Regions from separate parts of the Pseudomonas lyxosi genome, predicted to be linked through region 3. Evidence: predicted binding sites of a transcription regulator. Region 3 holds the regulator's gene; each other region holds the start of a gene.

The links. The regulator sigma-54, encoded in region 3, starts transcription at its own class of promoters, with help from an activator protein. The targets are predictions, from matches to a motif close to ANTGGCATNNANNTTGCTNT.
Region 1: the regulator sigma-54 is predicted to act here: its motif matches at 1,620-1,639, upstream of glnA (glutamate--ammonia ligase).
Region 2: the regulator sigma-54 is predicted to act here: its motif matches at 1,472-1,491, upstream of glnK (P-II family nitrogen regulator).
Region 4: the regulator sigma-54 is predicted to act here: its motif matches at 1,566-1,585, upstream of ACMXYI_RS02440 (pilin).

What each region holds. Positions count from the first base shown of each region.
Region 1 is NZ_CP180481.1:1,813,322-1,816,518, reverse strand. It holds gene thiI (tRNA uracil 4-sulfurtransferase ThiI) at 1-1,405, opposite strand, end outside; gene glnA (glutamate--ammonia ligase) at 1,736-3,142, shown strand.
Region 2 is NZ_CP180481.1:1,259,968-1,263,164, forward strand. It holds gene ACMXYI_RS06000 (ammonium transporter) at 1-891, opposite strand, end outside; gene glnK (P-II family nitrogen regulator) at 927-1,265, opposite strand; gene ACMXYI_RS06010 (accessory factor UbiK family protein) at 1,684-1,944, shown strand; gene ACMXYI_RS06015 (BRO-N domain-containing protein) at 2,358-2,885, shown strand; gene ACMXYI_RS06020 (HigA family addiction module antitoxin) at 2,882-3,160, opposite strand.
Region 3 is NZ_CP180481.1:2,436,765-2,439,961, reverse strand. It holds gene lptA (lipopolysaccharide transport periplasmic protein LptA) at 1-84, shown strand, start outside; gene lptB (LPS export ABC transporter ATP-binding protein) at 84-809, shown strand; gene ACMXYI_RS11250 (RNA polymerase factor sigma-54) at 994-2,487, shown strand; gene hpf (ribosome hibernation-promoting factor, HPF/YfiA family) at 2,562-2,870, shown strand; gene ptsN (PTS IIA-like nitrogen regulatory protein PtsN) at 2,883-3,197, shown strand, end outside.
Region 4 is NZ_CP180481.1:509,578-512,774, forward strand. It holds gene ACMXYI_RS02430 (DUF2845 domain-containing protein) at 1-275, shown strand, start outside; gene ACMXYI_RS02435 (BON domain-containing protein) at 448-801, opposite strand; gene ACMXYI_RS02440 (pilin) at 1,115-1,519, opposite strand; gene pilB (type IV-A pilus assembly ATPase PilB) at 1,745-3,197, shown strand, end outside.

The sequences.
Region 1 (3,197 bases), 620 kb from region 3:
GGTGGGCATGCAGGCGACTCATCACGCCTTTGTCGCAATACAGCAGGTACTGGCGAGTAGGGTCCAGTTCCTTGAAACGAGCGTTCAATGCATAAAACGGCATCGCTTGTACCTCAATGCCAGCGAGGCCCAGCGGGTCATCTTCAGCGGCATCCGGATGACGGATGTCGATGACGATCTGACCAGCCAGCGCTTCACTGACTTCTTCGATCTGCAAGTCCTGGCCCAATTCGTCGATCACGCGATCGATCGGCACCAGTTTGGCGTTCTCGAGCGCACGCTCAAGTACTGCCATGTCGAACTGTTGTTCTTCGTACTCCACGCGTGGACGCTTGGCGTGGGTCTTGGGGTTCACCGAGATGACCCCGCAGTATTCCGGCATGTGCTTGGCGAAGTCGGCAGTACCGATTTCGTTGGCCAGGTCGATGATGTCCTGCTTGTGACTGGCGATCAGCGGACGCAAGACCAGCTTGTCGGTCACGCAGTCGATCACGGACAGGTTCGGCAGCGTCTGGCTCGACACCTGGGAAATCGCTTCGCCGGTGACCAGCGCATCGATCTCCAGCCGATCGGCAATACGGGAAGCAGCGCGCAACATCATACGCTTCAAAACTACGCCCATATGACTGTTATCGACTTTCCCGAGAATTTCTCCCAGTACTTCCTCGAACGGCACACTCACAAATAACACGCGTTGGGAGCTGCCGTACTTCTTCCAGATGAAGTGCGCGACTTCCATGACGCCCAGTTCATGGGCTCGTCCGCCCAGATTGAAGAAGCAGAAATGGCTCATCAGCCCGCGGCGCATGATCTGGTAAGCGGCGACGGTGGAATCGAAGCCGCCGGACATCAGCACAAGTGTCTGTTCCAGGGCACCCAGCGGATAACCGCCGATGCTGTTGTGCTGGCCGTGGATCACGAACAACCGTTTGTCGCGAATTTCGAGGCGAACTTCGATTTCCGGCTCTTTCAGCGAGATTCCGGCGGCGCCGCACTGACGACGCAGTTGGCTGCCGACGTATTTCTCGACGTCCATCGAGCTGAATTCATGTTTGCCGGCACGCTTGCAGCGCACCGAAAAAATCTTCCCGGCCAACGCATCACCGAAGTGCTGCTTGCACTTGGCGACGATGTCGTCGAAGTCGCCCAACGGGTATTCGTCGACCTGCAGGAAATGCGCGATGCCCGGCATGCAGCTCAGGCGCTCGGTCATCTCCTTCAGGGCTTTGGGCTCGCTGACGCGGGTTTCCAGCTCGAGATTGTCCCACACACCGTTCACCACCACAGCCGGGTCCAGGTCGCGGAGCACGGTACGGATGTTTTTGGCCAACTGGCGGATGAAACGCATCCGTACCGGGCGGCTCTTGATGGTGATCTCGGGGAAGACTTTTACGATTAGTTTCATGAAAACAGCGCGCGCTGGGCCAGCCGAAAAAGGGGGGCGCGGATTATAGCGGAAATTGCTCAAGGTTTAACCAGTTAATGTGCAGAAGGTTTTGCACGCACCAAAACGGGTCATTTGTTGGATTTGACGCTACATTAGGGGGCGCTATTTCCAGCTTTGCTCCGCTTTGCACCTTTATAAGCGTGAAATTGGGGCAAAAAACCCATGGTGGGGCACTGGCATGCAATTTGCTCCCTTGTGAGGCAGGTTGCCTTGGCAGAGTATTCGCGCCGGCATCACCCACATTCTAAGGGCATCCACTACTAAGCCCGAAGCCACCCGGAGGACACTATGTCGAAGTCGGTTCAACTCATCAAAGATCATGACGTCAAGTGGATTGATCTGCGCTTCACTGACACCAAAGGCACTCAGCACCACGTGACCATGCCGGCTCGCGACGCGCTGGATGAAGCTTTCTTCGAAGAAGGCAAAATGTTCGACGGTTCCTCCATCGCTGGCTGGAAAGGCATCGAAGCTTCCGACATGATCCTGATGCCGGACGACAGCACTGCCGTTCTCGACCCGTTCACCGAAGAGCCAACCCTGATCCTGGTTTGCGACGTGATCGAGCCTTCGACCATGCAAGGCTACGACCGTGACCCACGTGCGATCGCCAAGCGTGCCGAGGAATACCTGAAGTCGACCGGTATCGGCGACACCGTATTTGTTGGTCCAGAGCCTGAGTTCTTCATCTTCGACGAAGTGAAGTTCAAGTCTGACATCTCCGGTTCGATGTTCAAAATCCACTCCGAACAAGGTTCGTGGATGTCCGACCAGGACGTGGAAGGCGGCAACAAAGGCCACCGTCCAGGCGTCAAAGGCGGCTACTTCCCGGTTCCGCCGTTCGACCACGACCACGAAATCCGTACCTCCATGTGCAACGCCATGGAAGAAATGGGCCTGGTCATCGAAGTTCACCACCACGAAGTGGCAACTGCTGGCCAGAACGAAATCGGTGTGAAGTTCAACACCCTGGTGGCCAAGGCTGACGAAGTTCAGACCCTGAAGTACTGCGTACACAACGTTGCTGATGCATACGGCCGTACCGCGACCTTCATGCCTAAGCCTCTGTACGGCGACAACGGTTCGGGTATGCACGTTCACCTGTCCATCGCCAAAGATGGCAAGAACACCTTCGCTGGCGAAGGCTATGCCGGCCTGTCCGACACCGCTCTGTACTTCATCGGCGGCATCATCAAGCACGGTAAAGCACTGAACGGCTTCACCAACCCGTCGACCAACTCCTACAAGCGTCTGGTCCCAGGTTTCGAAGCTCCGGTAATGCTGGCCTACTCGGCTCGCAACCGTTCCGCTTCGATCCGTATTCCTTACGTGTCCAGCCCTCGCGCTCGCCGTATCGAAGCTCGCTTCCCGGATCCAGCAGCCAACCCGTACCTGGCCTTCGCTGCCCTGGTAATGGCCGGTCTGGACGGTATCCAGAACAAGATCCACCCTGGCGATGCTGCTGACAAAAACCTGTATGACCTGCCGCCTGAAGAGGCGAAAGAGATCCCACAAGTTTGCGGCAGCCTGAAAGAAGCCCTGGAAGAGCTGGACAAAGGTCGTGCGTTCCTGACCAAAGGCGGCGTATTCAGCGACGACTTCATCGACGCTTACATCGCCCTGAAAAGCGAAGAAGAAATCAAAGTACGTACCTTCGTACACCCACTGGAATACGAGCTGTACTACAGCTGCTGATCCGGTAGCGCCTGCGCAAGCGGCGTGACAAAAAAGAGGCCTCCTTCGGGAGGCC
Region 2 (3,197 bases), 1.2 Mb from region 3:
TGGTTTGCCGTGAGTGATCCACTCGGCGAACATCCAGCCCAGTGCCGCGGCGGCGGTTGCGATCTGGGTCACCAGCATCGCCATACCGGCAGTGCCGTTGGCCGCTGCGGCGGAGCCGGCGTTGAAGCCGAACCAGCCAACCCACAGCATGGCAGCGCCCATCAAGGTGTAACCGAGGTTGTGCGGCGCCATCGGGGTGGTCGGAAAGCCTTTGCGTTTGCCCAGTACCAGGCAGGCAATCAGACCGGCCACACCGGCGTTGATGTGCACCACGGTGCCGCCGGCGAAGTCCAGCACGCCCCAGTCCCACAACAGGCCGCCGTTACCGGACCAGACCATGTGCGCAATCGGTGCATAAACCAGGGTGAACCAGACGCCCATGAAGATCAGCATGGCGGAGAACTTCATCCGCTCGGCAAAGGCACCGACGATCAGCGCAGGGGTGATGATGGCGAACGTCATCTGGAAGGTGACGAACACCGCCTCAGGGAACAGCGCCGCGGGACCGGTCAAGCTCGATGGCGTGACACCGGCGAGGAAAGCCTTGCCCATGCCACCGAAGAACGAGTTGAAGTTGATGACGCCCTGTTCCATGCCGGTGGTGTCGAACGCAATGCTGTAGCCATAAATGACCCACAGGATGCTGATCAGGCCGGTAATGGCGAAGCACTGCATCATCACGGAAAGAATGTTTTTGGAACGAACCATGCCGCCGTAGAACAGCGCGAGGCCGGGAATGGTCATGAACAGCACGAGGGCTGTCGAGGTCATCATCCAGGCGGTGTCGCCGGAGTTGAGGACTGGGGCTGCCACTTCGTCTGCCGCCATAGCCAGGCCGGGCATTACGAGGGACAACAGGGCTCCTAGCCCTGCGAATTTACGCAGAGTCATATTGTTTTCTCCTGGGGCGTTGGGTTTGTGGCGGCTTAGATTGCGTCGGTATCGGTTTCGCCGGTACGGATGCGAATCGCCTGTTCCAGATTGACCACGAAGATCTTGCCGTCACCGATTTTACCGGTGTTGGCCGCCTTGGTTATCGCCTCGATAACCCGGTCAAGATCCTTGTCGTCAATGGCGACATCGATCTTCACCTTTGGCAGGAAATCGACCACGTATTCCGCGCCGCGATACAGCTCGGTGTGACCCTTCTGCCGGCCGAAGCCTTTGACTTCAGTAACGGTAATGCCCTGCACGCCGATCTCGGACAGCGACTCGCGTACATCGTCCAGTTTGAACGGCTTGATGATGGCAGTGACTAGCTTCATGAAAACTCTCTCCCGAATTGGTGGACTTGCCCCAGGAAAACAAACCCGACTCAAGTCTAAGCGCAGTGCCTGGCTTTGTAACGCACCGTCGGCCTTACCTGCCCGTCCGACGCCTGCTAACCACTCCGCACGAAACACTTCCCCCGTTCCGCTTGGCGCACTGCATTCGTCACAGCGACTGTATCAGTGCATGGGTTACTACTGACTAAGCAGAAAGCTTGCCATCTCGCCAAAACCCCCTGATTTCAAGCCTTTGGTCGCTGCCGCAAGCAGCTTCACGCAAATGGCCCAACGGATACGCACAACAACAGTGCGCGGCCGTCCATCCCCATGCGCGAAAAGCGTGCACCCCTGACTACGAGATTGACTATAGACACTGCGTGATACACTGCCCGCCATTGTAGACAGGACATTTCCCATGCTCGCGCCCAAAGACTTCCTCGATGCCCTGAGCGGCACCGCCTCCCGCCTCTTCAGCGGCGACACCCCACTGCCGAAAAGCGAAATCGAAAGCCAGTTTAAAGCGCTGCTGCAGAGCGGCTTCAGCAAGCTGGACCTGGTGAGTCGTGAAGAGTTTGATAGCCAGATGGTTGTGCTGGCCCGGACGCGGGCTCGGTTGGAGAGTCTTGAGGCGAAGGTGGCGGAGCTGGAAGCGAAGCTGAATCCCCCAACCGAATAACACTGCAAATCCCTGTGGGAGCGGGCTTGCCCGCGAATAAGGTCACCTCGGTCCTCCAGCCATCCCACACTGGACAGACCACCCTTGTAGGAGCTGCCGAAGGCTGCGATCTCCTGATCTGCCGCCCCGCCACCATCTCGGCAACGTCCTACAAAGATCACCACCGCCGTCCGATAGCGTCGCAAAGCCCAGGTTCCTAAGCTCATCCTCAGCTGAATTATTCAGCGCTGGGTTTGGCGACCTGGAAGCTTAAGGCGCACGACGACCATCTCTCGAGTCATGGCGGCTGTGCGTGGGAGGTCTTCGGATCTGCCGGGTTCCTTTTGCTCCGGTTCGCCAACCCGCGTACAGCTGCCACCCCAATCGTTTGGCGACGATTGACGGCAGCCCCTTTAGCAAAAGGAGCTGTATCAATGAATAGCGATGACGCTTATCTGTCCCCCCACGTCTTCACCCGCCACAAACTCCACCTCCACGCCCTCCTCCTCGAAAACCAGGCCTGGTTCAGCGCCCGAGACCTAGGCCGTCTGCTTCGCCTCTACCTCGACGAACGCGCCGTCCGCAAACTCGACCCCGATCAACATCAGTCCGCGCGAGTCCTCACCCACGGCACCATCGAAAACACCCTGCTAATCAGCGAGTCCGGCGTCTACGCCCTACTCGTCTACCACTACTGCCCCGAATACCGAGGCCTGCGCGAATGGCTGACCCACGACGTAGTGCCAGCCCTCAGAGATGCCCAACAACCGACGTCAAGCGAACGCCCGATACTGAGCCTGCTGAACTGGCCGGAGATGTCGCTGAGTTTGCTGCACTGGAATAACCAGCCGTGGATTCGGTTGCAGGATGTTCCGCACATGCTTGCGGAAGGGAAACGGCCACAGCGTTCGGAGAGTGCGCCCTGGTGGAAGCGTGCTTCGCGGATGCTGCAATCGCTTTAGGTGGCCAAAGCGCGACCACGTTCGATTTCGGCTTTACGCAGATCGTAAGTCGATTGCAGGTTCAGCCAGAATTCGGGCGTGGTGTTCAGGTAGCCAGATAGCTTCTCCGCTAGATCAGCACTGACACAACGCTGTTGCATCACGATTTCGTTGACCACATTTAACGGTTCGTTCAACGAATGGGCGAAAGCCGACTCTGAAATGCCCAACTGTTCAAGAAACTCCTCCTGAAGAATTTCGCCAGGATGAACGGGGCGCATTCCATTACTGTTCATTTTCCTCTCCGAAGCCAGCGATCAATTAATGATCATA
Region 3 (3,197 bases):
GGCAACAAGGTCACCGAGTCGCGTCCGCGCATCGACATGGTGATCCAGCCGAAGAAGAAAACCGACGAGCAAAAGGCCCAGTAATGGCAACTCTGAAAGCTCAGCATCTGGCCAAGAGCTACAAGAGCCGCCAGGTCGTGCGTGACGTCAGCCTGTCGATCGACAGCGGTCAGATCGTCGGCCTGCTGGGTCCCAACGGCGCCGGCAAGACCACCTGCTTTTACATGATTGTCGGCCTGGTACAGGCCGATCAGGGCCGCGTACTGATTGACGACCTGGATGTCAGCCACCAGCCTATGCACGGTCGTGCGAAGGCCGGTATCGGCTATCTTCCGCAAGAAGCATCGATCTTCCGCAAACTCTCGGTAGCCGACAACATCATGGCGATCCTCGAGACCCGCAAGGAACTCGACAAGGCCGATCGTCGCAAAGAGCTGGAAAGCCTGCTGCAGGAATTCCACATCAGCCATATCCGCGACAACCTCGGGATGAGTCTGTCCGGTGGTGAACGCCGCCGTGTGGAAATCGCCCGGGCACTGGCCACCAATCCGAAATTCATCCTGCTCGACGAACCGTTCGCCGGCGTGGACCCGATTTCGGTGGGCGACATCAAACAGATCATCTATCACCTCAAGGCCAAGGGCATTGGCGTGCTGATCACTGACCACAACGTCCGTGAAACCCTGGATATCTGCGAAACCGCCTACATCGTCAACGATGGCCAACTGATCGCCGAAGGTGACTCTGCCACCATCCTGGCCAACGACCTGGTCAAGGAAGTGTATCTGGGCCATGAGTTCCGCCTGTAAGCACTGAGGTGTCTGGCTGGTTGCCCGAGCGCTTGTCTCGATAAAAAATCAACATTTTTTTATTGTTACAGCGCTCTAGGCAAACGCTGCAGTTTCGGGCATATAATTTGCTTATGTTTGGCGCTCCGGCGCCCTGTAGTGGATGGCGCATGTGCGCCGGCGAATAAGGTGTTAAGCCCCTGCCATGAAACCATCGCTAGTCTTGAGAATGGGCCAGCAGCTGACGATGACACCGCAGCTGCAACAGGCCATCCGCCTGCTCCAATTGTCGACCCTGGACCTGCAACAGGAAATCCAGGAGGCCCTGGAGTCCAATCCGATGCTCGAACGCCAGGAAGAAGGCGACGACTTCGATAACGCCGACCCCTTGGCCGACAAAGCCGAACAGCAACCCAACGTAGACATTCAGGAACCCTCCTACCAGGAAACCGCCCCGACGGTTGATAACCTCGAGGAAGGCGACTGGAACGAACGCATCCCCAACGAACTGCCCGTCGATACCGCGTGGGAAGACGTCTACCAGACCAGCGCCAGCAGCCTGCCGAGCAACGATGACGACGAGTGGGACTTCACCACCCGGACATCGGCCGGCGAAAGCCTGCAAAGCCACCTGCTGTGGCAACTGAACCTGGCCCCGATGTCCGACACCGATCGCCTGATCGCCGTGACCCTGATCGACTGCATCAACAATCAGGGCTACCTGGACGAAACCCTCGAGGAGATTCTCGAAGCGTTCGACCCGGAACTGGACATCGAACTGGACGAAATCGAAGCCGTCCTGCACCGCATCCAGCAATTCGAACCCGCTGGTATCGGCGCCCGCAACCTGGGCGAATGCCTGCTGCTGCAATTGCGCCAGTTGCCCGCCAAGACGCCTTGGCTGGTCGAGGCCAAACGCCTGGTCACCGATTACATCGACCTGCTTGGCAGCCGCGATTACAGCCAGCTGATGCGTCGCATGAAGCTCAAGGAAGATGAACTGCGCCAGGTGATTGAACTGGTGCAGAGCCTCAACCCGCGCCCAGGCTCGCAAATCGAGTCCAGCGAAGCCGAATACGTCGTTCCCGACGTGATCGTACGCAAGGACAACGAACGCTGGCTGGTGGAACTGAACCAGGAATCCGTGCCACGACTGCGAGTCAACGCTCAATACGCCGGTTTCGTGCGCCGCGCCGATACCAGCGCCGACAACACCTTCATGCGCAATCAGTTGCAAGAAGCCCGCTGGTTCATCAAGAGCCTGCAAAGCCGCAACGAAACCCTGATGAAAGTAGCCACTCAGATCGTCGAGCATCAGCGCGGCTTTCTTGAATACGGCGACGAAGCCATGAAACCGCTGGTCCTGCATGACATCGCCGAAGCGGTGGGCATGCACGAGTCGACGATTTCACGGGTGACCACGCAGAAATTCATGCATACCCCACGGGGCATATATGAACTGAAATACTTTTTCTCCAGCCACGTCAGCACCTCCGAGGGCGGTGAATGCTCGTCCACGGCGATCCGCGCGATCATCAAAAAACTGGTTGCCGCGGAAAATCAGAAAAAGCCGTTGAGTGACAGCAAGATCGCTGGTTTACTGGAGGCACAAGGCATTCAGGTGGCTCGCCGCACCGTCGCCAAGTACCGCGAATCCCTCGGGATCGCGCCTTCGAGCGAACGCAAGCGGTTGATGTAGAGCCACGCCACAGCGTTCCAGTGGCAGGCATTTCTGCCTGCCGCTTTATGCACTGGCAACGAAGGAGAAGCTGTATGCAAGTCAACATCAGTGGACACCAACTGGAAGTGACCGAACCTCTTCGCACCTACATCGGCGAAAAACTCGAACGATTAGAGAGGCATTTCGACAAGATCACCAACGTGCAGGTCACGATGACGGTCGAAAAGCTCAAGCAGAAAATCGAAGCCACGCTGCATATTCCCGGCAATGAAGTGGTCGCAAACGCGGAGCATACCGATATGTACGCGGCGATCGACGCACTGACCGACAAGCTGGATAAACAACTCAAAAAGCATAAGGAAAAGACCCAAAGCCTCCTCCAGGGCGCGACCGGTCGTTAACACTCCCAACCCATGATCCGACTTGAAAGCATCCTGACCCCCGGCCGTTCCCTCGTGAACGTGCCGGGCGGCAGTAAAAAGAAAGCCCTCGAGCAAATTGCCAACCTTATCCACAAAGAAGTGCCGGATCTGGAGATGCAAGATGTCTTCGAGGCTCTGATTGCCCGTGAAAAACTCGGCTCAACCGGTTTTGGCAACGGCATCGCCATTCCCCACTGCCGCCTGAAGGGCTGCACCTCGCCCATCAGCGCCCTGATGCACCTTGATGCACCTATTGATTTCGACGCCATCGACGGCGCTCCGGTTGACCTGCTGTTCGTTCTGCTG
Region 4 (3,197 bases), 1.9 Mb from region 3:
GCCTGGCTCTGGCGATGGCCGCCAGTCAGGCCTCGGCAGCCGATACCCTGCGCTGCGGCAGTCAATTGGTCAGTGTCGGGGACAGGTCCAGCGAAGTGCTGCAGAAATGCGGTGAACCGGTCAGCCGTGATCTGTTGGGCTACAAGCGCAGCGCTAACCGCCGGGAAGAATTTCAAGTCGAGGAATGGACCTACGGGCCCAACGGCGGGATGTACCAGTACCTGCGTTTTGAAGGCAATCGTTTGAAGCAGATCACCAGCAAGCGCGGCAATTAAGTACACCACATTTGGTTTTGCGTCGCTCACAAATAGAACAGGCCCCGACACGAATGCCGGGGCCTGTAATGGCCACATCCTTATGGCCTTCGCATGAACTCTCCAGATGCGGCAGACGTATAGCTCGGCCCGCCTGTCGCGCCTTCTCCCAGTCCAGGCGAGAAGTCTTGCCTTACTCGGCTTTCAGGCCGTCAGCGGAGACCGCTTTGACGCCTTTGATTTTCTTGGCGATGGCCACTGCGGTGGTTTTCTGAGCGTCGGTCACCGCAACGGTGGACGACAGGGACACAACGCCTTTGTTGGTTTCAACTTTAATGTCGGTACCAGGAATGCCTTTTTCAGTCACCAGGTCTGCTTTGACTTTGGTAGTGATCCAGGTATCGGAAGTAGCTTCTTTAGCTTCGGTCACTTCACCGGCGGCCAGAACCATGGGCGCCTGGGTAGCCTGGGTTTGAGCAAATGCAGCGTTGGCCATGGTCAGGGTCAGCGCGGTAGCAGTAGCGGCAGCGATAGCGAACTTCTTCATACGAGTAACTCCTGTTTTTCATAAAGTCTGCTGCGTGTCTTGTCAGCAGGGTTACTGGAGATATTGCGAACGTTGTGCCAAGTTAGAGACAGACAATAAATCTATATAAATCAATACGTTATGAAAACGGCTAATTTTCGGAATCATGCAAATTGCATGACTTTGATTTTTTCAACATGCAAGTTGCGGGTTTTGGGCCTGGGCCTAAGGCCATGAATTATCGGGGTTTTTGTACTCGAGCCTGATACGCACTTAAAAAAATGCCCCTGTCTGTCGACAGAGGCACTTCAAACCGCTTTAACCGCGTTACAAATTACGGGTGCGTGCAACCTGCTGGCGCGAAATCGGCACCGACGCTCGTGGCGCATGACCAACCATTAGTGGCGTCTCGAGTCAGTGTCACAGTCGCGCCAGCAATAACCGCTGGCGGGCTTTTCACTGTGCAAAGAATGCCTGCACCGCCAGCAACGGCAGTGATCGTGCAATTCTGCGAAGCGCCAGCATTCGGAGCAAAAGTGGCTACAGTCGGGGCCGCAGTACCCGAGTTGACCGCGTCCTCAAAATTCACCTTGAGCGCCGAAATTTCGGCTGCACCCGCCGTCATCTTCGCCCGCGCCTGATACTTCGAGTACGCCGGTATGGCAAACGTCGCCAGAATCCCGATGATCGCCACCACGATCAGCAGCTCGATAAGCGTAAAACCTTTCTGAGTATTCATAGACAAGCTCCATGCATGAGTCGAAATCTCATGATCTGAACTAGCCGCAGCACAGCCCATGCCAAGCCCTACGCCCCGTGTTGGCGGGGCGTGCGATGGACACAAAGCCGTTTCCTACCCCCAGGATCCGCACTATCTGACACTTTTTGTCACCTGAGCAGTGCTGGTTTGGTTCCTCAGCTTGACTAGGCTATAAGTCATGAACTGTCTGCGTCCGGTATCCCAATGAATGACATCGCCCTTAGTGGTCTGGCCAAGCAATTGGTCCTGGCCGAACTGCTCACTGACAAAAGCGCGCAACAGGCGTATCAGCAAGCCCAACACAATCGAATCCCCCTGGTCAGTTACCTGGTTCAGAACAAACTGGTGAAAAGCCGCCAGGTCGCCGAGATCGCGTCAGAACATTTCGGCATGGCACTGCTTGATCTCAACTGCCTGGACAAGGAAACCCAACCCAAGGGTCTGGTCAGCGAGAAACTGATCCGCCAACACCACGCCCTGCCCCTCTGGCGACGCGGCAACAAGTTGTTCGTGGGCGTTTCCGACCCGACCAATCAGCAAGCCATCAATGACATCCAGTTCAGCACCGGGCTGAATACCGAAGCCATCCTCGTGGAGGACGACAAGCTCAGCGACGCCATCGAAAAATTCTTCGATAGCCATAGCACCGGCCTGGAAGACATGGCCGATGTCGACCTTGATGGTGTGGACATCGAGTCGATCGATGACAACAAGCAGGATTCCATTGGCGGACAAGACGCCGACGACGCACCCGTGGTGCGCTTCGTCCACAAGATGTTGCTCGACGCGATCAAGAGCGGCTCTTCCGACCTGCATTTCGAGCCCTACGAAAAAACCTACCGCGTGCGGATGCGCACCGACGGCATGCTGCGTGAAGTCGCCAAGCCGCCGATTCAACTGGCCAACCGCATCGCCTCGCGACTGAAAGTCATGGCCAGTCTCGACATATCCGAGCGACGCAAACCACAGGACGGGCGGATCAAGATGCGCCTGTCCAAGAGCAAGTCCATCGACTTCCGGGTCAACACCCTGCCGACCCTGTGGGGCGAGAAAGTGGTGATCCGGATCCTCGACCCGTCCAGCGCACAAATGGGCATCGATGCCCTCGGTTACGAGCAGGACCAGAAAGACCTGTACATGGCCGCCCTCAAGCAGCCACAGGGGATGATTCTGGTGACAGGCCCCACCGGCTCGGGCAAGACCGTGTCGCTCTACACCGGTCTGAATATCCTCAACACCGTGGACATCAACATCTCCACCGCCGAAGACCCGGTAGAGATCAACATGGAAGGCATCAACCAGGTCAACGTCAATCCCAAGCAGGGACTGGGCTTTGCCCAGGCGCTGCGCTCGTTCCTGCGTCAGGACCCGGACGTAATCATGGTTGGCGAGATTCGTGACCTCGAAACCGCAGAAATAGCCATCAAGGCTGCCCAGACCGGGCACCTGGTGCTGTCGACCCTGCACACCAACAGCGCCGCCGAAACCCTGACACGCCTGCACAACATGGGCATCCAGGGGTTCAACATTGCTACCTCGGTCAGCCTGATCATCGCCCAGCGCCTGGCGCGCAAGCTATGCAGCCATTGCAAGAAACCCATCGAGATTCCCCGGGAGGCGCTGCTCAAGGAAGGCTTCCCCGAGGAACGGATCGGCT